2 regions of the Halomonas sp. DP8Y7-3 genome follow, and region 1 is predicted to be linked to the other one. Evidence: predicted binding sites of a transcription regulator. Region 1 holds the regulator's gene; the other holds the start of a gene.

Evidence for each region. The regulator sigma-54, encoded in region 1, starts transcription at its own class of promoters, with help from an activator protein. The targets are predictions, from matches to a motif close to TGGCACNNNNNTTGCTNT.
Region 2: glnA (glutamate--ammonia ligase) is a predicted target of sigma-54. The motif match lies at 8,444-8,461, and genes of this name have one in related genera.

Annotation. Positions count from the first base shown of each region.
Region 1 covers NZ_JAHVIO010000014.1:328,264-338,512, reverse strand. Annotated here, with positions in the region: gene KUV86_RS16070 (4Fe-4S binding protein) at 1-264, shown strand, start outside; gene bioA (adenosylmethionine--8-amino-7-oxononanoate transaminase) at 292-1,566, opposite strand; gene KUV86_RS16060 (hypothetical protein) at 1,662-2,186, opposite strand; gene KUV86_RS16055 (HPr family phosphocarrier protein) at 2,250-2,519, opposite strand; gene rapZ (RNase adapter RapZ) at 2,522-3,403, opposite strand; gene ptsN (PTS IIA-like nitrogen regulatory protein PtsN) at 3,635-4,117, opposite strand; gene hpf (ribosome hibernation-promoting factor, HPF/YfiA family) at 4,124-4,432, opposite strand; gene KUV86_RS16035 (RNA polymerase factor sigma-54) at 4,613-6,025, opposite strand; gene lptB (LPS export ABC transporter ATP-binding protein) at 6,220-6,945, opposite strand; gene lptA (lipopolysaccharide transport periplasmic protein LptA) at 6,945-7,475, opposite strand; gene lptC (LPS export ABC transporter periplasmic protein LptC) at 7,520-8,095, opposite strand; gene KUV86_RS16015 (KdsC family phosphatase) at 8,092-8,658, opposite strand; gene KUV86_RS16010 (KpsF/GutQ family sugar-phosphate isomerase) at 8,743-9,750, opposite strand; gene KUV86_RS16005 (calcium/sodium antiporter) at 9,784-10,249, opposite strand, start outside.
Region 2 covers NZ_JAHVIO010000004.1:37,804-48,052, forward strand. Annotated here, with positions in the region: gene KUV86_RS05370 (peptide MFS transporter) at 1-68, shown strand, start outside; gene KUV86_RS05375 (aminopeptidase P family protein) at 71-1,888, shown strand; gene KUV86_RS05380 (hypothetical protein) at 1,997-2,968, opposite strand; gene ntrC (nitrogen regulation protein NR(I)) at 3,167-4,579, opposite strand; gene glnL (nitrogen regulation protein NR(II)) at 4,572-5,621, opposite strand; gene KUV86_RS05395 (hypothetical protein) at 6,018-6,704, opposite strand; gene glnA (glutamate--ammonia ligase) at 6,855-8,261, opposite strand; gene KUV86_RS05405 (glycosyltransferase family 2 protein) at 8,775-9,293, shown strand; gene typA (translational GTPase TypA) at 9,845-10,249, shown strand, end outside.

The sequences.
Region 1 (10,249 bases):
ATTCCTCTGGCCGGCGGAGGTGTGTTTCTGGGGCTGTCGATGACCACCCTGACGCTGCTGCGTGGGGAAGGCTGGCAGCTGCTGTGGGCCGATGATGTGAGAGCGTTGTTGTTGATGCTTGTGGTGGTGGTCAGCGCTTGCTTGAGCTGGGGCCTGCTCGGGCGTTACGTATCAGGCATGCGGCGTGGCCTGGCCATGGGGCTGATGGTGCTGGCCCAGGCGCCCGTGGTGGGCGCCTGGTGGTTGCTGTTCTGGGGCTGGTGATGACGGTATCGCTGGAGTGCGACAGGGCTAGGCGGCATCCAGAAAGGGCGCCTTCATGGCGTCGATGATCTGGCGCATCTCCTCGTCGGAGGTGATGTAGGCGGGCATGGTATAAAGCCATCGGCCGAAGGAGCGCAGCCACACTCCGCGTGAGCGGGCGATGTCAGCCGCATGGGCAAGAGAGGAGGCATCGTACACTTCGATGACTCCGGTAGCTCCCAGCACGCGCACGTCAGCGACAGCAGGATGCTGGCGCAGACTGTCGTCGCCGGCAAGCTCGCGGGTCAGGATGGCATTGAGGTGCGAGATCTTGCCCAGGTAGTCCTCCTCCTCGAACACTCGCAGGCTCTCCAGGGCCACCCGACAGGCCAGCGGGTTGCCCATGAAGGTGGGGCCATGCATGAAGGCATGCAGCTGGCTGTCACCGATGAAGGTGTTATGGACGCGGGTGGTGGCCAGGGTGGCGGCATGGCCCAGGTAGCCGCCGGTCAAGCCTTTGGACAGCACCATGATGTCGGGCGTGATATCGGCATGGTCGGCGGCGAACATCTTGCCGGTGCGGCCAAAGCCGGTGGCGACTTCATCGAACACCAGCAGGACATCAAACTCGTCACACAGCGCTCGTGCGCCGCGCAGATAGTGCGGTGACGTCATGTTGAGACCACCCGCCGCCTGCAGCAGGGGTTCCATCAGCAGGGCGGCTATCTCGTGGTGGTGCTGCTCTAGCACGCTGCGTAGCGCCGCCAGATCCGCCTCGACCTGTTGCGCAGTGGCGCCGTAAGGCGCCTTGGGTGCTGGCGCGAAGTGGTGTTCGGGCAGGTAGCCGGCAAACAGCGAGTGCATGCCTTCCTCCGGGTCGCACACTGCCATGCAGCCGGCGGTGTCACCGTGGTAGGCCTTCATCAACGACAGCATCCGGCGCTTGCCCGAATGGCCACGCAGATGGTGGTACTGGACGGCCATCTTCATGGCGACTTCCATGCCGACGGAACCGCTATCGGAGAAGAACACGTGCTCGAGTCCGTCGGGTGTGAGTCGCACCAGCTCCCGCGCCAGCTGATCGGCGGGATCGTGGGTCAGCCCGCCCAGCATGACATGGCACAGTGTGTCGGCCTGTTGCTTGATGGCGTCGACCAGGCGCGGATGGCCGTAGCCATGAATCATGCACCACCATGAGCAGGTCGCGTCGAGCAGAGATTCGCCGGTGTCCAGGGTGAAGCGGGTGCCGCGCCCGCCGACCACCCTGGGTGCGGCGGCTTGTGTCTTGAGGTGGGCGTAGGGGTGCCAGACGGGAGAGGGCATCTCGGCTCCTGAGGGTTTAGTAAACCAAAAATATTTCGGCGAGTTTACCATTGCTCCCACGGCTCCCACCAGCCGGGTAGGCTCCGTCAGGCCATTCAGGGATGCTGGGCGTCGACGCGCTTGAGGAAACGCTCGAACAGAAAGGACTCTTCGTTCTTGAGGGACCGGCTGAGGCAGTCGATGAACTCCCGGCGTGGATAGGTGAAGACGCGCGGGGCCTTGTAGGCATCCAGGTCGATGGCGATGATCGTACCGTCGACCACCAGGAAGTTGTCGGTATGCAGGCCTCGACAGTGAATGCGGTCACGATACAGCGCTTCCAGGATGTCCAGGTAGCGCTCCTGCAAGGCGGGATCATCGAGTACTAGCTGTTTCAGCGCCACACCATGGACGTTGGCGGTGACCAGACGGTAGCGCTGAGCGTCAAGAATGGTGGGCGTGTCGATTCCCAGGCGCTCCAGGCGACGGGCTACGTAGCGAAAGTTGTGTCCCGGGTAGCGGCGAATGCCCAGGCGGTAGCGCCAGCGATCGCTCGCCTTGGGTGTGAAGGTCTTGATAAAGGCATCCTGATCCGGGTCGTAGTGGACCTCGGTGTACTTGCCAGTCTGGATAAGCTGCATGATGTCCTTTGAAGCGAGGCGAAATCGAAGGGTAGGGCAGGGTCAGCGCAGTGGCCGAGGGCCTCAGGCGTCTTCGTCGAAGCGTGCGACGAACAAGGCCTCAAGGGCGTCGAGCACCGCATCGGCGTCGGGACCTTCTGCTTCCAGGGTCAGCACGGTGCCGCAGGGGGCCGCCAGCATCAGCAGGGACATGATGTTGGCGGCATCCCCACAGCGCTGACCGTGGTGCACGGTCACGGAGGCGTCGAACGCCTGACAGCAGGTGACCAGGCGAGTGGCCGCCCGAGCGTGCAGCCCGCGGCGATTGGTAAGGGTCAGCTCGCGTCTGGCCACGCTCATTGTGCCCCGCTGTCCAGACGACGTTGCTGGCCAAGCTCGCGGTGGCGCAGGCGTATTCTCGGGTGGTCGTCGACCAGCGCCGCGGCGATGCTCTCGGCCAGATAGACCGAGCGATGCTGCCCCCCGGTGCAGCCCACGGCCACCGTCAGATAACTGCGCTGGCTGGCCTGATAGCGTGGCAGCCAGTTGCGCACCCAGGTCAGGATGTCGCGCTTCATGTCGGCGACGTCTTGATAGTGCTCAAGGAAGGCGATCACGCTTTGATCGCAGCCGTTGGCATCCCGCAGCGATGGCTCCCAGTAGGGGTTAGGCAGGCAGCGTGCATCGAACACGATATCGGCGTCGGGGGGCACGCCACGCTTGAAGCCAAAGGACTCGATGGTCAGGCTCAGCTGGCCGCTGCGATGATCGGCCACCTGCTCGGCGATGCGTGAACGCAGCTCGTGTACGGACAGGCGGGAGCTGTCGATGATCAGATCTGCCAGGTCGCGAATGCCAGACAACGCCTTCTGCTCGGACTCGATGGCCTCGGCCAGGGTCATGTCGGTATTGCGGGTCAGCGGGTGACGGCGTCGAGTATGGGAGTAGCGTTCCAGCAGAATCCGCGCGTCGCTGGTGAGATAGACGACCTGGCAGTCGATGGGACCTTGCTTCAGCGCCGTCAGCTGCGCGGGAAAACGCTCCAGCGCCTCGGGCAGATTGCGCGCATCGACACTGACGGCAATGCGCTGTGAATGTCCATTCTCCAGCTCTTCGACCAGTGACCCCAGCAGCGTCGCTGGCAAGTTGTCGATGGCATAGAAGCCCAGGTCTTCGAGAGCCTGAAGCGCCACGGACTTTCCCGAGCCAGAGCGACCACTGATGATCACGAGCTGCATGTCCTGTCTCCTTGGCAGGGGGCGATAAGAGGGCAGTTGGTGTCAACCGCGCGGTGACGGCCAGATCACGCTCGATCAGAGCGTGCTATCTGGCTAGATGGTAATCAGCTAAATGGCAATCAGCTAGAGGTTAATCAGCGAGATCCCCATCAGCGAGGCGCCATTCTTCAAGGCGCCAGGCAAGGCGTGCGCCATCAAGACATAGGATCAAGGCGCTTTCGCTGCGTGCCGTCAGCTCGTGGCGTCGCCGGGGGCTTGCTGGCGAATCGCTTCCTGCAAGCGCTCGTGCAGCTCGCGCTGGGACGTCGCGTGGCGCAGACGATGTCGGGTATCGGCGTCATTCATGACCCCGGCCACCTGGCCCAGCAAGGCTAGGTGAGCATCATCCGCTTCTTCAGGCACCAGCAAGACAAAGACCAGGTCCACCGGTTCGCCGTCGATGGCGTCGAAATCAATCGGCTCTGCCAGCTTGAGAAAGCCAGAGATAGGGGCCTTGCAGTGAGGGTTGCGAGCATGCGGAATGGCCACGCCATTGCCGATGCCGGTGCTACCCAGACGTTCGCGGCCGATCAGGCGACTGAAGACTTCCTGGCTATCCAGGCTTGGTGTGTTCTGCGCAATGAAGGTGCTGAAAAATTCCAGCACCCTCTTCTTGCTGCCCCCCGGGACGTCAAATAGCGTGCGCTCGGGGGGGAGAATGGCATCCAATGTCATGAGAGGTCAGCGAATTCCGGCGCCTTGGGCGCGGGCTTGGGATTTTTCCTTGTGCTTGACGAGCTGGCGGTCCAGCTTGTCGGCAAGGGCGTCGATGGCGGCGTACATGTCGCCGTCCTGGGCTTCTGCATGCAGGTCTGCACCGGCAGCGTGAAGCGTACAGGCAGCCTGTTGGCGCTCCTTCTCCACCGAGAGGGTGACCTGCACATTGGTGATGTTGTCGTAGTGGCGCTCCACACGGGCGAGCTTCTCTTGTACGTAGTCACGCAGGGGATCGGTCAATTCGACGTGGTGGCCGGTAATGTTGACTTGCATGACAAGGCTCCTTGCTCTTGCGGGTGGTTGCTCGATTGTAACCCTTTTTCCGATCCTGCAAACCCCCCTGCTTCTACGCATTAAGACGCAGATGTCGTGCGATATTTCAAGCGCTTGCGCTTTTCATGTAACTGCGCTACGCGCTCTGCTCGCCGCCTGTCTCGAGCCATCTGACCGGGCTCAGCGCAGGCGCTTGCGCTCGCTTGAAGAGGGAATATTCATCGCTTCTCGATACTTGGCGACGGTGCGTCGGGCGACGTTGACACCGTCTTCGGCGAGCAGCTCCACCAATTTGCTGTCAGACAGCGGTTTGCGAGGCGGCTCCTGCTGGATCAGCGACTTGATCATGGCGCGTATGGCAGTGCTGGAATGGGCATCCCCATCCTGACCCACCTGGCTGGAAAAGAAATACTTGAGCTCGAACACTCCCCGTGGCGTATGCACGAATTTCTGGGTCGTCACCCGGGAGATGGTCGATTCGTGCATCTCGACCTTGGCCGCAATGTCTGCCAACACCAGTGGTTTCATGGCGGCTTCACCCTGCTCGAGGAAGTCGAGCTGCCGCTCCATGATTTCGCGTCCGACCCTCAACAGGGTGTCGTTGCGGCTTGCCAGGCTCTTGATCAGCCAGCGCGCCTCCTGCAGATGGTCCTTCAGAAACTGGTTGTCCTGGCTCTTGTCGGCCCGTCGGATCAAGGCCGCATAGTCGGGTTGAATGCGCAGGCGTGGCATCGCCTCAGGGTTCAGCTCGACGCGCCAGCCTTCTTCGGTGTGGCGGACCACCAGATCGGGAATGACATAGTCGTTGTCGCTGTCGCCGTACTGGCTGCCAGGCCTAGGGTCGAGGCCACGGATCAGTTCGATGACATCATCCAGCTGCTCTTCGGTCAGGCTCAGGCGGCGCTTCAGCAGACGACGATCACCGCTGGCCAGTGCCTCGAGAAACTGGCGTACCAGTCTTCCCGCCTGGGGCAGAAGGGGGGTGTCACGGGGCAGGCTGTCCAGTTGCAGCTGCAGGCATTCGCGCAAATCTCGGGCAAATACACCGGTAGGTTCGAATTGCTGCAGCCTGGCCAGCACCGACGCCACGTCCTGCAGGGGCGGGGCAGCAGCGTCGTCATCGGCCAGGCCCTGGGCGATATCGTCAAGGTGTCCCACCAGGTAGCCATCGCCGTTGACCGCGTCAATCAGGCACTCTGCGATGCGCCTGTCATTATCATTGAGGTCCAGCAGGGCCAGCTGCCAGCTAAGGTGGCCATGCAGGGATTGCCCGCTGGCCTGGCGCTCGAAGTCTGGCGCCTCGGCGCTGCCGGCCGGGGCGGTGCCAAGGTCCTGATAGGTATCGGACCAGTCGCTGTCGACCGTTAGCTCGGAGGGGATCTCGTCGGCCCAGTCGTCGTCCTTGCTGTCCTTGACCTGCAGCTCGCCGAATTCATCCTCCAGCTCGAGCATCGGGTTGGCCTCGAGCGCCTGCTGGACTTCCTGGCGCAGGTCCAGCGTGGAAAGCTGGAGCAGGCCAATAGCCTGTTGCAGCTGAGGGGTCATGGTCAGCTGGGTGCCGATCTTCAGCTGCAGTGACGCCTTGAGGGCCATGATGTGACTTCCGTTCGTGGAGCTGAAAAGCCTTACCCTAACGGCGGGTCAGGTACCATGCAAGCTTCTTGCCAACTTGTGGGCAGGGGGTGGCGCGCAGGGCTTGCTGTGCCCCGCATGCGCGTCAGTGCAAGGTCGAGCGGGCGCCATGAAGACCCTGCCTACATAGCGGCCCGGCAGCGCTAATATAGTGGTTAAAGGCGAAAGTTTTCGCCGAGATAGACTTCCTTGACGCGCTGGTTGGCAAGGATCGACTCGGCACTGCCTTCGGCGATGATCTGGCCGTCGCCGACAATGTAGGCGCGGTCACAGATGTCCAGCGTCTCGCGCACGTTGTGGTCGGTGATCAAGACGCCGATGTCACGAGCCTTGAGCTGGCGAATGATCGACTTGATCTCGCCGACGGAGATCGGATCCACCCCGGCAAAGGGTTCGTCGAGCAGAATGAAGGCGGGTTCTGTGGCCAGGGCTCGGGCGATCTCGACCCGGCGTCTTTCCCCGCCGGACAGGCTCATGCCCGGGTTGTCGCGAATGTGGCTGACATGGAAGTCTTCGAGCAGTTGCTCAAGGCGCGCCTGGCGACCTTCCCGGTCGAGGTCCTTGCGGGTCTCGAGGATCGCCATGATGTTGTCGGCTACGGACAGCTTGCGGAAGATGGAGGCTTCCTGGGGCAGGTAGCCAATACCCGCCAGTGCCCGCTGGTGCATGGCCGCGCGGCTCAGGTCGTCATCGTCGATGCTGATGGTGCCAGCATCCGCCCTGACCAGTCCGACGATCATGTAGAAGGAGGTGGTCTTGCCTGCGCCGTTGGGGCCCAGCAGGCCCACAATGCTGCCCTGTTCGATGGACAGGCTGATGTCCTGGACGACGCGGCGCTTCTTGTAGCTCTTGGCCAGATGGCGAGCGTGGAGAGTCTTCATCAGTTTCCTTGGCTTTCCGGCTCGAGGGTCATGCGAATGCGCTGCTGGCCGTCGACACCCTGTGCGCTGGAGCGAGCCTGGACAACGCGGCGATCCAGAAAGTACTCCAGGTAGGCGCCGTCGAAGGTGTCATTGGCCTTGTGCAATTCCGCCTGGTCGATGAGTTCCATGCGGCGCTCGGCAACATGGTAGACCACCTTCTTGCCCCAGCCCTTGACCACCGGCTCTTCCGGCGAAGGCTGCTGCTCCAGGTAGGCGCGGGAGCCAGTCGCCGTGGCGCGGGACAGCTGACCCTGGTCGTTGCGCTGAATTTCCACACGCTCACCGGTCAGGAGCATGCTGCCCTGTTGAATACGCACATCGCCGGTATACACCGCTGTGCCTGCGCGGTCATCCAGGTCCAGCTGGTCGGCCTCTACCTGAATGGGGGCGCTGCGGTCGCTTTCCAGCGCCAGGGTGACGGTGCTGGTGGCGACGCTCGTCAGGCCCAGGGCCAGGGCGAGCAGTAGCGCGGGACGGGAACGCATCATGGAAGTGACTCCTTGTTAGAGCTCGGGCTGAGAGCGGCTCTGGCTTATTGAGGCTCTGGCGGATGATAGCCGGTGACATTGTCGGTCAGACGGGCGGTATTGTCATGGATCCAGGCATCGAAGCGCTCGCCTCGCATTTCCTGGGGGGGCTGACGCAATACCGCAGGCGTCTCACTCCAGGCGTGGCCTGAATCGCTGTCATAGACCAGCACCTCGGTATCCAGCTGCCAGCGCTCGGCAGGGGCCTCGAGGTGGGCATCTCCGGTCAGTGTCAGAGGGTTGCCGTCCGGGCCAAGTTCGCCGTCGGTGGCAGTGGCGATCCACAGGCGGCCGCTGTCATCGACAAGCTCCATGTCAGGTTGGTCGACGCGGGTGATGTCATCCAGCGGGGTGTGCACCAGACGCGGGGTCGTGATGCGCTGATGGGGCGCACCCTCGGTGTCGAAGCGCGTCAGGGTGGCATCGATCAGGTAGTAGTCCGGCTCGCCGGCCTGATCGTCGGTGATCAGGTCAGGCACAGTGCCGTCCCGCGGGTCGAGCAGGGCCAGACCGCCGCCCAGCACGAGCAGCAGGATGACCAGCCAGAAACGGAAGCCGGGCCGCAGTGAGCGCCATGTCATATCAGGGGTCCGTCCTTCAGATAGCTGTCCACCACGCCGTCGAGGCGGCCCTGGGCAGCCAGCAAGGTATCCGTGATGTCGCGCACTGCGCCATGACCGCCGCCGCGCTCGGTGACCCAGCGGGCGCGTTCGCGAATGTAGAACGGGGCGCCTGGCACGCTGATGCCCACGCCACAGCGGTCAATGCACGGCAGGTCGGGCAGGTCGTCTCCGCAATAGGCCACCTCTTCCAGTGACAGCGACAGCTCGGCGCACAGCGATTCCAGCGCCGGCAGCTTGCGTTCGACACCTTGCTGGACGTGCTGGATGCCCAGCGCCTTGGCGCGCTGGGAGACCATGGGTGAGCTACGCCCGGTGATCAGAGCGACGTCGATTCCCGCGCGCCTGGCCAGTTTGATACCGTGGCCATCAAGGGTGTTGAAGGCCTTCAGTTCCGTACCGTCGGCATGAAAGATAAGCTGCCCATCGGTCAGCACGCCGTCCACATCCAGCGCCAGCAGCTTCACGCGGCCAAGTCGTTGCACCAGGTCAGGGGAGAGTGAGGCAAGTGGGTCGTGGGCCATCATGGCGATCCTTGATGTTGAGTGGGCAGAAGGTGTGACGGCAGCTGCCCGGCGGTAGCGCCCGGAGTGCCGTCAGGCCAGGCGTCAAATGACACCTGCTGCCAGCAGGTCATGCATGTGTAGCGCGCCAACCGGGCGCTGCTGGTCATCCACCACCGCCAGAGCGGTGATGCGACTGTCTTCCATCAGCTTGACGGCTTCCGCCGCCAGGGTGTCGGGACGGATGCGCCGTCCGGGACTGGTCATGACATCGTCCACGCTCAGGGTGCTGAAATCCTGGTGGCGGTCAAGGGTTCGGCGCAGGTCGCCATCGGTATAGACGCCCGCCAGGGTACCGTCATCGGCCACTACGCAGGTGAAACCGAGGCCCTGGCGAGTGATCTCGAGCAGAGCATCTCTGAGCGGTGAGCCAGTCGCCACGACGGGAAGTCTGTCGCCGGTATGCATCAGGTCTGCCACCGTCAGCAGCAGGCGTTTGCCCAGGCTGCCACCGGGGTGGGACAGCGCGAAGTCTTCCGCGGTAAAGCCGCGGGATTCAAGCAGTGCGACGGCCAGGGCGTCACCCAGGGCAAGCGCGGCCGTGGTAGAGGACGTGGGGGCGAGGTCGAGCGGGCAGGCCTCGCGTTCGACGCCGGCATCCAGATGGGCCTCGGCGTGGCGCGCCAGGGTCGACCCGGGCCTGCCGGTCATGCTGATCAGCGGAATGCCCATACGCTTCAATAGAGGCAGCAAGGCGGTAACTTCGGCAGTCTCGCCGGAATTGGACAGCGCCAGGACCACGTCACCTGGGGTGATCATGCCAAGGTCGCCATGGCTGGCTTCACCGGGATGAACAAAGAACGCCGGGGTGCCGGTGCTGGCCAGAGTGGCGGCAATCTTGCCGCCGATGTGGCCGGATTTGCCCATGCCTGTCACCACCACCCGTCCTTGGCAGGCCAGGATCAGCGTGCAGGCGCGCTCAAAGGCCTCATCGAGGCGCTGAATCAACGCATCGACCGCGTCGCGCTCCAGTTCCAGCGTGCGTCGGGCGATAGCGCGAACATTGATGGGTGTCGAGGGCGACGCCCCGTCGGGAAATTTGGTCATGGCCATGATTGTTGCCGTTTACCACCGTTGTCACAAGGGTCAGGCTGTCAGGGAGGTACCCAGCCAGAACAGATAGAAGGCGTAGCTGGCTGCCAGCAGCGCGCCGACGATGCGTCCGACGCGCCCGCGGCGCTGCCACAGCAGGATGGCCGCCAGCGCCAGCGTCAGGCCGAGCATGACCGGAAAGTCGCGCCCCGCGGCGTCAGGGTCGGTGGCCCCCGGTGCCAGCAAGCCAGGTACGGGCAGCACGGCCAGCATGTTGAACAGGTTGGAGCCGATGACATTGCCGATGGCGAGGTCGTGGTGACGCTTCAGGGCGCTGGCAACACAGGCGGCAAGCTCGGGCAGGCTGGTGCCGATAGCGACGACGGTCAGGCCAATGACCAGCTCGCTCACCCCGAAGGAGCGTGCCAGCTCGGTTGCGCCCCAGACCAGCCCGCGGGAGCTGGCGATCATCACCGCCAGGGTCACGACCAGCCAGACAAGGGCCTTGCCCAGCGCCATG
Region 2 (10,249 bases), on a different contig from region 1:
ACCGCCTCATCGATCCGGCGTCCGCTCATCGCGCGGACGCTGAAGCTATCGTCAAAACAGGAGTCTGAGCATGTCCTCAACCAGCGCCGAGACCGCTCGCCAACGTCTCAGCGAACTGCGTGACGCGATGCGTCGCCATCAGGTAGACGCCTGGTGGTTACCCTCCAGCGATCCCCATAACAGCGAATACCTGCCCGAGCATTGGGCCGGGCGCGAGTGGCTTTCCGGCTTCGATGGCTCTGTCGGCACCCTGGTGGTGACCCAGGACGAGGCGGGGCTGTGGGTCGATAGCCGCTACTTTGTGCAGGCCGAGGCCCAGCTCGCTGGCAGCGGCATTGCCATGCAGAAGCTGACCCAGGGGCAGGCTGCCGCGCCGATGCAGTGGCTCAGTGAGCGGCTCGCCGCGGGCGACACGCTCGGCTATGACGCCCAGGTGGTATCGCTGGCACACGGCCGCCAGCTGGACGAACTGCTTGGCCAGCAGGGAGTGAACCTGCGTGGCGACAAGGACCTGCTCGACGAGATCTGGGCCGACCGTCCACGCCTGCCGCTGGAGCCCATCGAACCCCACGACCCGCGCTATCTCGATCAGACACGTGGTGAACGGCTGACCCATCTGCGCGAGGCCATGGCCGACCACGCCGCCGACTGGCACTTGATCTCGACCCTCGACGACATCGCCTGGCTGACCACCCTGCGTGGCTCGGACGTGGGCTTCAACCCCGTGTTTCTGGCCCACCTGCTGGTTGGCCGGGCGACAGCCACCCTGTTTGTCGCACCCGGCAAGCTGGACGTCGAACAGACTCAGGCGCTCGCCGAAGACGGTATCGAGGTCGCCGACTATGCTGACTGGGCAGCGCGCCTGGCGGCTCTGCCCCGGGACGAGACGGCACTGATCGATCCGGCTCGCGTGACCCTCGGCACCCGTCAGGCGTTGCCGGCGGAGATGAACGTGGTCGAGGCGTTTCAGCCCAGCACCCTGGCCAAGGGCATCAAGACGGATCATGAACTGGCGTTCGTGCGCCAGACCATGGAAGCAGATGGGGCAGCCCTGTGCCGTTTCTTTGCCTGGCTGGAGGAATGCCTGTCCCGCCAGGAACCGGTCAGCGAGCTCGATGTGGAAACCCGTCTGCGCGAACAGCGTGCCCAGCACGCTGACTTCGTCTGCGAAAGCTTCAACACCATTGCCGCCTTCAATGCCAACGGTGCCCTGCCCCACTACCGCGCCACCGCCGAGGCCTACTCGACGATAGAGGGTGACGGGCTACTGCTGATCGACTCCGGCGGCCAGTACCGTGGCGGCACGACCGACATCACCCGCATGGTACCGGTGGGCGAGGTGTCACGGGCGCAGCGCGAAGACTGCACCCTGGTGCTCAAGGGCATGATTGCGCTGTCCCGAGCGCGTTTTCCAGAGGGTATCGCCGCCTCGCGGCTAGACGCCCTGGCGCGGGCGCCGCTGTGGGCCACCGGGCGTGACTACGGTCACGGCACCGGCCATGGAGTAGGCTACTTCCTCAATGTGCATGAGGGCCCTCAGGTGATCAGTTCCGGCGCGTCCGTCGCCGAGCATACCGCCATGCGTGCGGGCATGATCACGTCCAACGAGCCTGGCGTATATCGGCCTGGCCAGTGGGGCGTGCGGATCGAGAACCTGGTAGCCAACCGCCCCGCTCCCGCGAGTGAGTTCGGTCACTTCCTGGAGTTCGAGACGCTGACCCTGTGTCCCATTGATAGCCGCTGCCTGGCTCCGCTGATGCTTGACCAGGCCGAGCTCGACTGGCTCAACGCCTATCATGCCGAGGTCCGCCGCCGGCTGGCACCTCTGCTCGATGGCCCGGCGCTGGCTTGGCTTGAGGCGCGCACCGAGCCTCTGACGCTGGCCTGATCGCAACCTCGCCGGCGATCACGCCGACAAGCTTAGCGTCAGAGCAAACCAAGAAGGGCTCCGCCATGGCGGAGCCCTTCTGTCGTTTCATGGCAGGCGACAACGTCCTTACAGGAAGGGGTTCTTGACCACCGGGATGAACATGAAGCGCAGATTCCAGTCGGCGTCCCACTCGTCACCGCGAATCACGCTGCGCTGAATCTCGGCGGCCAGGCGAACCGGCGTATTGCCCATGCGGATCACGTTGGAGTACCCCAGGCCAATCGGGAAATTGACCTTCTCTCCACTGTCCGCTTCCCAGTTGATCCGCACGTTGGGGGTCATGCCCACCAATTCGGTGCCACTGAGTCGATAGTTGAGAAAGTACTGAAGGTCGGTCTGGCTGGTGTGCTCCCGATCATCTTCACCGGCATAGGACCACCAATGCTGGGCCAGCAGGCCCATGTTCCAGCCACCAGGATTCGGCGCCAGGCGAGCAATCAGCGCCGCAGGACCGGCCTGGAATTTCCCTTGCCCCAGTACATCGTGCTCTGCGGTCGGGAAAATCTGCGTCATCCCCAGCCCCCAGATCACGCCATCGCTGCGAGCCGGGCCGGCCAAGGTGACCAGCGCCGTGTCACCGAGCCCCTCCGTCCTGCCCCGATGGGGGGCATTGCGACTCCATTCATCTGGGTCGATGTCCAGCGGACTGCCACCACGAGCCAAGGTCCCGAAGCTCTCGTCCATGGGCGAGGAGTTGTACTGGAAGACGGGGCGCACCACCAGGTTCCAGTTATCCTCGGCCAGCTCGAACGGGAAGGACATGACGGGCTGGAACTTGAAGGAGTTCGACCAGCGACCATCGAAGTCATCACCATCGAGATGGGTGTAGTCGTTCTGCATCCACAGCATCCAGGCGGAGCCGACCGGGTTGGTGGTCTCCTTGGCAATGGCGGCGAGGTCATCACCAGCAGCTGGGGCCTGCTCGCTGTGAGCGGGGACCGTGACCGGACGGCCGGAATCCTGGGCGTAAGCGCCCGTCGCCAAGACACAGAAACACAAGCTCAGCAGGCTAAACCTGCCAATACGCGAAAAAGACATGGGAAAGACCCTCTCAGAAGCGCAGCAGCACTGCTGAAGCTGCAAACGTGGTGACAAGAGCGTGGCGGCTCAAACAATGTTTGGAGAGAATATGCTATTCCGCCATCACTCTAGATCACTCATTGGCCGTTTGTGATACGCCCCTTGAGGTAGGTCAATTTCAACAGAGAGGTTATGCCCTTGCTACGGCCACCACGCTCAATCGTGGTCCTCGGCCAGCGAAGGCAGCAGCACCTTCAGCTTGCGCGTCAGCGTGTTGCGACCCCAGCCAAGCAGCTCTGCCGCTTCGCCCTTGCGTCCCGCGGTGTGCTTGAGCGCTGTCTCGATCAGAATGCGCTCGAAATCAGGCACGGCCTCTTCCAGCAAGTGAGTATGGCCAGCGGCCAAGGCACCGTCAGCCCAGGCGCGAAACGCCTCACGCCAGTCCCCTCCGGCAGCCACGTCATCCCCCCCACGCAGCTCCGGCGGCAGGTCTTCGACCAGCACCTCGCGCCCGGAGGCCATCACGGTCAGCCAGCGGCAGGTGTTCTCCAGCTGGCGCACGTTGCCAGGCCAGTCAACCCGGGTCAGAAACTCCTCGGCGTCCTGGGTCAGTACCTTGACGTCGGTGGATAGCTCCTTGGCGGCCTCGGCCAGGAAGTGCCTGGCCAGCCGGGGAATATCCTCGCGCCGCTGGGACAGCCGCGGTAGATGAACGCGGATTACGTTCAAGCGGTGAAACAGGTCCTCACGGAAACGCCCATCGGCCACCAGTGTCTCCAGGTCCTGGTGGGTGGCGGCGATGATCCGCACATCCACCTTGACCGGCGTGTGTCCCCCGACCCGATAGAACTCGCCGTCGGCCAGCACCCGCAGCAGCCGAGTCTGGGTTTCCGACGGCATGTCGCCGATCTCGTCGAGAAACAGGGTGCCGCCGTTGGCTTGTTCGAAGCGCCCCTGGCGACTGGCACTGGCACCGGTAAAGGCTCCCTTTTCGTGACCAAACAGCTCGGATTCGATCAGATCCCGAGGAATGGCGGCCATGTTGAGGGCGATAAAGGGATTGCCCGCGCGCGGGCTATGCTGGTGCAGGGCGCGTGCCACCCGTTCCTTGCCCGTCCCTGACTCGCCGTTGATCAGCACGGTGATGTGCGAGTGGGCGAGTCGGCCGATGGCACGAAAGACCTCCTGCATGGCCGGCGCTTCACCAATGATCTCTGCATCCAGGCCTTCGGGAACGCTGACGGGCCGTTGGCGTTCTCGCACGTGGGCGACCGCTCGGCGCACCAGGGCAAGCGCCTCATCGACATCGAAGGGCTTGGGCAGGTACTCGAAGGCGCCTCCCTGATAGGAGGCTACCGCACTGTCCAGGTCGGAGTGAGCGGTCATGACGATAACCGGAAGATCGGGGTGCACCTCACGCACCTTTGCCATCAGATCCAGTCCATCGATGCCTGGCATACGAATATCGGTGACCAGAACATCCGGGGGTGAGGTGAGCAGACGATCCAGAATCGTATCGGCACGCTCGACCGCTTCCACCTGCAAGTCAGGCTGAGCCAGCGCCCGCTCCAGCACCCAGCGAATGGCGCGATCGTCATCGACGATCATTATACGAGCGGCATCAGTCATGACTCATCTCCAGGGGAATCAGCAAGCGAAATTCTGTGTGTCCGGGGGCGGACTCGCATTCGATCAGCCCGTCGTGCTGATGCAGCACCGACTGGGCAATCGACAGCCCCAGGCCGCTGCCCTCGGCCCGTCCGGATACCATTGGATAGAACAGGGTGTCACGCAGGGTGTCGGGAATACCTGGCCCGTTGTCGATCACACTGACATCGCAGACCAGGCGATGACGCTGGGCCCCCAGGGTGAACTGGCGTCTGGCCCGGGTCCGCAGGCTGATCACGGGGTCTGGGGTGTCCGACTCGACCAGAGCCTGCACTGCATTGCGCGCAACATTGAGCACGGCCTGGATAAGCTGTGCTTCGTCACCGATCAGCTCGGGCAGGCTGGGATCGTAGTCTCGCTCGATGCGGACCTGGGGCTGCTCTACCAGCAGCAGTGCCCGGACACGCTCCAGCACCCGGTGGATGTTCAGAGGCTCCCGGCGGCTCACGCGGTTCGGCCCGAGCATGGAATCGACCAGATCCCTGAGTCGATCCACTTCCTCGATGATGATGCGGGTGTATTCCTTGAGCGCGGGTGTCTGCTCGAGGTCACGCTCCAGCAGCTGTGCGGCGCCACGTATGCCGCCCAGCGGGTTCTTGACCTCGTGAGCCAACCCTCGCGCCAGCACCTTCATGGTCTCCTGGCGCGACTGCAGGGCCTCTTCTCGCGAGATCCGCAACAGCCGGTCCCGCGGCTCCAGCTCTAGCAGCAGGCTATCCCGGGACAACGGCGTCACCGTGTAGTCCACCGTCAAGGGTTCGCCACCGCCGAGGGTCAGCCGCGCCTCACGCTGGGTATAGGGGTGCAAACCGTCTCTGGCACGCGCCAGCACGTCGGCGATATCGTCTTCTCCGCCGACCCAATCTCCCAGCGGTACGCCGATCACTCGGGCAGCGCTGACAGCCAGCAGGGCTTCCGCTGCGGGATTCATCCACGTTGGACGCAAGTCCTCATCAAGCAGTACAACCGCCGTGGTGAGGTGTTCGATGATGCCTGACGCCATGAGCGTATCCTGAGCAGATGAAGTCGTTCAGCCGAGCGTGAGGTGCACCCCCTGCGAGGCGCTGAAGGCGCCATCCCGAAGCAGGCGTCGTCAGCGAGTGCACTTCCTTAATGCAAGCAAGAAGCGGGCCAGACTCGCTTTCACCCAGACGATGACCACCGTGGTGCGCCGTGTACCCGCTGTCGTCCCACGGGGGAGCCTGGACACTCCTCCCCATGGACATGCTACTGCACCAAGCTGGTGCACTGCACTGGTTTAGGGCTTATGCCGAATGGGATTGGGGCCACGCCAGCGCGCCACCCGGGACCGACGTGACTCTGGCCAGATGTCTGAGCTGCCAGGGGGACAGGGGGACCGGGGGGAACGGGAACAAGGGAGACAGGGAGCATTCGCTATCTACGATGACGGCCCATGGCGGGAAGTCGCGGGCACCGCAACGCGGGCTCGCTGCACGTGCAGCACGACAGCGTCGCTGCGCTGGCGAACCTTGCGATCAGGGTCGATCACGACCAGGACGATGCGGTGCTCTCCCCGCTCGAGCTGAGTCAGGGTCAGTGGAGAATCCCCCGTCGTCACCAGCACGCCATCGACCTCAAGCCCCAGCACATAACCGGCGTCAAGAGGCGGGCTGACGGCCGCCGCGACCTCGAGGCTGCCGCCAGCGCCGCTGGGCAGCACGCTGCCAGATGCCGGACGGGCAATGGCCAGTACCTCCCGTGCCAGGTAGCCCGGCGCAGCAGCGCTGATATCCCCCGGCAGCTGGGACAGTGCCGGGGGCAGAGGAGCACTCGGCACATGGGAGAGCGCCCCTGGCACGAAGCGCTCTCCACCTTCCAGCGGCCGATCGCTATAGGTGACGCCGCCATGATGTTCAACGCGACGATAGAGGGCATCGGCGGCACTCCCCTGGGTGCCATACAGCAGCAGTATCGTCAGCAGCAGGCCTCTCGGTACTCGCCAAAGCCATATCCGCTCCCGCCATATCCACCCCCGCCACATCAGCTCCAACCGGCATCGCCGAGCCGGTAGGCGGCCCGACGGCTGTGGCGACATGGCCTGCCGGCAGCGCGGTGGTAGCTTCACGGTGGCTCCTTGCTGGGGGTGTCCTGGCAAGCATGCGATGCCTGTCCTGCCAGGCCAAGGGCATCGCTTGCTCGAGGGCAAGGCCAGGCCAAAAAAATCGGCCCCGCTCAAGGCGGGGCCGATATACGACGGGGTGTCGTCGTCGCTGGATCAGCAGCTGTAGTACATGTCGAACTCGATCGGGTGCGTGGTCATGCGCAGGCGCTCCACGTCTTCGTTCTTGAGCTCGATGTAGGCATCGATCATGTCGTCGGTGAAGACACCACCTTCGGTCAGGAAGCTGCGGTCTTCGTCGAGAGCCGCCAGCGCCTGGTCGAGGCTTTCCGCCACGGTCGGAATGGACTTGCCTTCTTCCGGCGGCAGGTCGTAGAGGTTCTTGTCCATGGCATCGCCAGGATGGATCTTGTTCTTGATGCCATCGATACCCGCCATCAGCATGGCCGCGAAGCACAGGTAGGGGTTGGCGGTCGGGTCAGGGAAACGCGCCTCGACACGCTTGCCCTTGGGGCTGGCGGTGTACGGAATACGGATCGACGCAGAGCGGTTACGGGCACTGTAGGCCAGCATGACCGGTGCTTCGAAGCCCGGCACCAGACGCTTGTAGGAGTTGGTAGAAGCGTTGGTGAAGGCGTTCAGCGCACGTGCGTGCTTGATGATGCCACCGATGTAGAACAGCGCCATTTCAGACAGGCCAGCGTACTGGTCGCCAGCAAACTGGTTCTGACCGTCCTTCCAGAAGGACTGGTGCACGTGCATGCCGCTGCCGTTGTCGCCGACCAGGGGCTTCGGCATGAAGGTGGCGGTCTTGCCGTAGGCGTGGGCCACATTGTGGATCACGTACTTCATTTCCTGAACTTCGTCGGCCTTCTTGACCAGGGTGTTGAAGGCTACGCCAATTTCGTTCTGGCCGGCGTTGGACACCTCATGGTGGTGCACCTCGACCTTCTGGCCGATGGCTTCCAGGGTGTTACACATGGCGCCGCGCATGTCATGGAAGCTGTCCACCGGGGGAACCGGGAAGTAGCCGCCCTTGACCCGAGGACGGTGGCCCAGGTTGCCGCCTTCGACGGCGCGGTCCGTTGACCAGGCACCCTCTTCGGAGGAAATCTTGTACATCGCACCTTCGATGTCGGCCTTCCAGTGCACTTCATCAAAGATGAAGAACTCGGGCTCGGGGCCGAAGAATGCAGTATCACCCAGGCCGGAAGACTGCAGGTAGGCCTCAGCGCGCTTGGCGATGGAACGCGGGTCGCGCTCGTAGCCCTGCATGGTAGCCGGCTCGATGATGTCGCAACGCAGAATCAGGGTCGCGTCTTCGGTGAAGGGGTCGAGGAAGCCGGTGCCGTCTTCCGGACGCAGAATCATGTCGGACTCGTTGATGCCCTTCCAGCCGTTGATGGAGGAGCCATCGAACATCTGGCCGTTCTCGAAGAATTCCTCGTCGACCTCGGAGGCCGGAATAGTGACGTGCTGTTCCTTGCCGCGGGTGTCGGTGAAACGCAGGTCAACCCACTTGACGTCATGTTCGTTGATCAGGGCGAGAGTCTTGTCTGACATGTGGTCCTCCAGAGTGAAACTTGTTCGTGACTCGAGCATTGGGGCGACGGCACCAATCCCATGTCACCGACTTCGAATTGGGGGATGATCCAGGGAGCAAAAGGGGTACCGGGATCCTTTGTAGCACGCTCCCGGGACAGTTCCCATGGTGACGTGCTCGACACGATGACACTGTCAGAAACAATGCAGGTTGCGTGCCATCATTGCACCAGCATTGATCAAAAAAATCTCAACCCAATGTTTTTCATCGATTTTAAGTTCTCGCAACGGCTGCTCCAGCATAGCGCATTGCCTCGCGGAGATCGCGACAAAGACTCACCAATGCACCAGCGTGAAGCACCAAAAACTTTTATGCACCAAAATAGCCCTCAACCATCTCCGCACTGAAGTCTGCCGAGGCGATCGCTAGGGGTAAGGGGTCGCTGGAACCTTCTGCAACGCACGGATACACTTCCTTACGTTTGTCGCCGACCGTCGTGTCACGGTCGTCGTCACCCGCCTCGGAGTGTCGTCGTGAATATCAGCCTGATCATCGATGCCCGCCTGACCGGCAAGGATTTATCCTGTCGGCTGACGCAAGCACGCCAGCAGATTGCCCTGTTCCAGGGACGCAGCGAGATCATAGTCATCGACGATGGTGGCATCACCTCTGAACAGCTCGGTGAACACGCGAAAGACTATCGGCTGGTGCGCGTCCGTCCGGCGCTGATGGGGAGACGCTTCAACCTGGCAGCCTCTCACTGCAATGGGCGAATGCTCGGCTTCTGCCTGGGCCCACTGGACTCTGCCTGGGTAGAACGCATGATGGCCGCGGCTGCCGACGAATCACGCCCTATGGTCAGGCCATCTCGGCCTTGTCCGCTGGCCCTGTTCCAACTGCTGCGACAGACGCCCACACGGGCACTGGGCGTAGAGCGCAACTGGTTTGAGCGCCTGGGAGGCTTTGATCCATCGCTGGACCTGAGCGCCGTAGAAGACCTGGCCACGCGGCTCAAGGCCTGTCGGGCCAATGCGCTGGTGCAGCGCGCCTGAGGGACAGCCTACTCAGCCGCAGCCGAGCAACGGCTGTTATGTCGTAGTTGGCCCATGCCATCCTGAGCATGCCTCTACTGCGGCCCTCATGCCATGGCCCTGATGCAGCGGCCCTGATGCAGCGGCTCCCATGCAGCAGCCCCGTACACTCCTGCCAAACGCCAGCCAGGGGCAGGCCCCTCAGCGACCCGCTGGATGACGCTGATACTCATGTTGATAGAACACCGTCGTGGAGAGCCCTCTCATCAAGGCGTCACAAAGACGTAGTCATATAGACGTTGTCGTGTAGACGTTGTTATGCCGTGGCGTCGAAAAACGCCGTCTCAAACAGGCGGACACACAAGAGATGGCACCTCAAGCCACTCCTTTCTTGTCGCCTTCTCGCGCAAAAACGCCTGAAAATGGGGCCTAACGCGTCAAGTCAGCGTCACGCAGGTGCTTGAAAGTTCAGTATCTTGAGAATTCACGGATAGATTGACCGCAACAATGCTGGTCGTTGTCATCACCCAGGCCCTATAATGCGGCCCCACTTTTTCCAGCAGGATCCCGTCGTGATCGAGAATCTTCGCAACATCGCCATCATCGCTCACGTCGACCACGGCAAAACCACCCTGGTCGACAAGCTGCTCAGCCAGTCCGGCACTCTGGACCGCAAGGCCGAGGGGCAGGAGCGCATCATGGACTCCAATGACCAGGAAAAGGAACGTGGCATCACGATCCTGGCCAAGAACACGGCGATCCGCTGGAGCTCTCCCGAGGGACAGGACTACCACATCAACATCGTGGACACCCCTGGACACGCTGACTTCGGCGGCGAAGTCGAGCGCGTCATGTCCATGGTGGACTCGGTCCTGCTGCTGGTCGATGCCGTTGACGGCCCGATGCCGCAGACTCGCTTCGTCACCCAGAAAGCCTTCGACCAGGGCCTGAAGCCGATCGTTGTCGTCAACAAGATC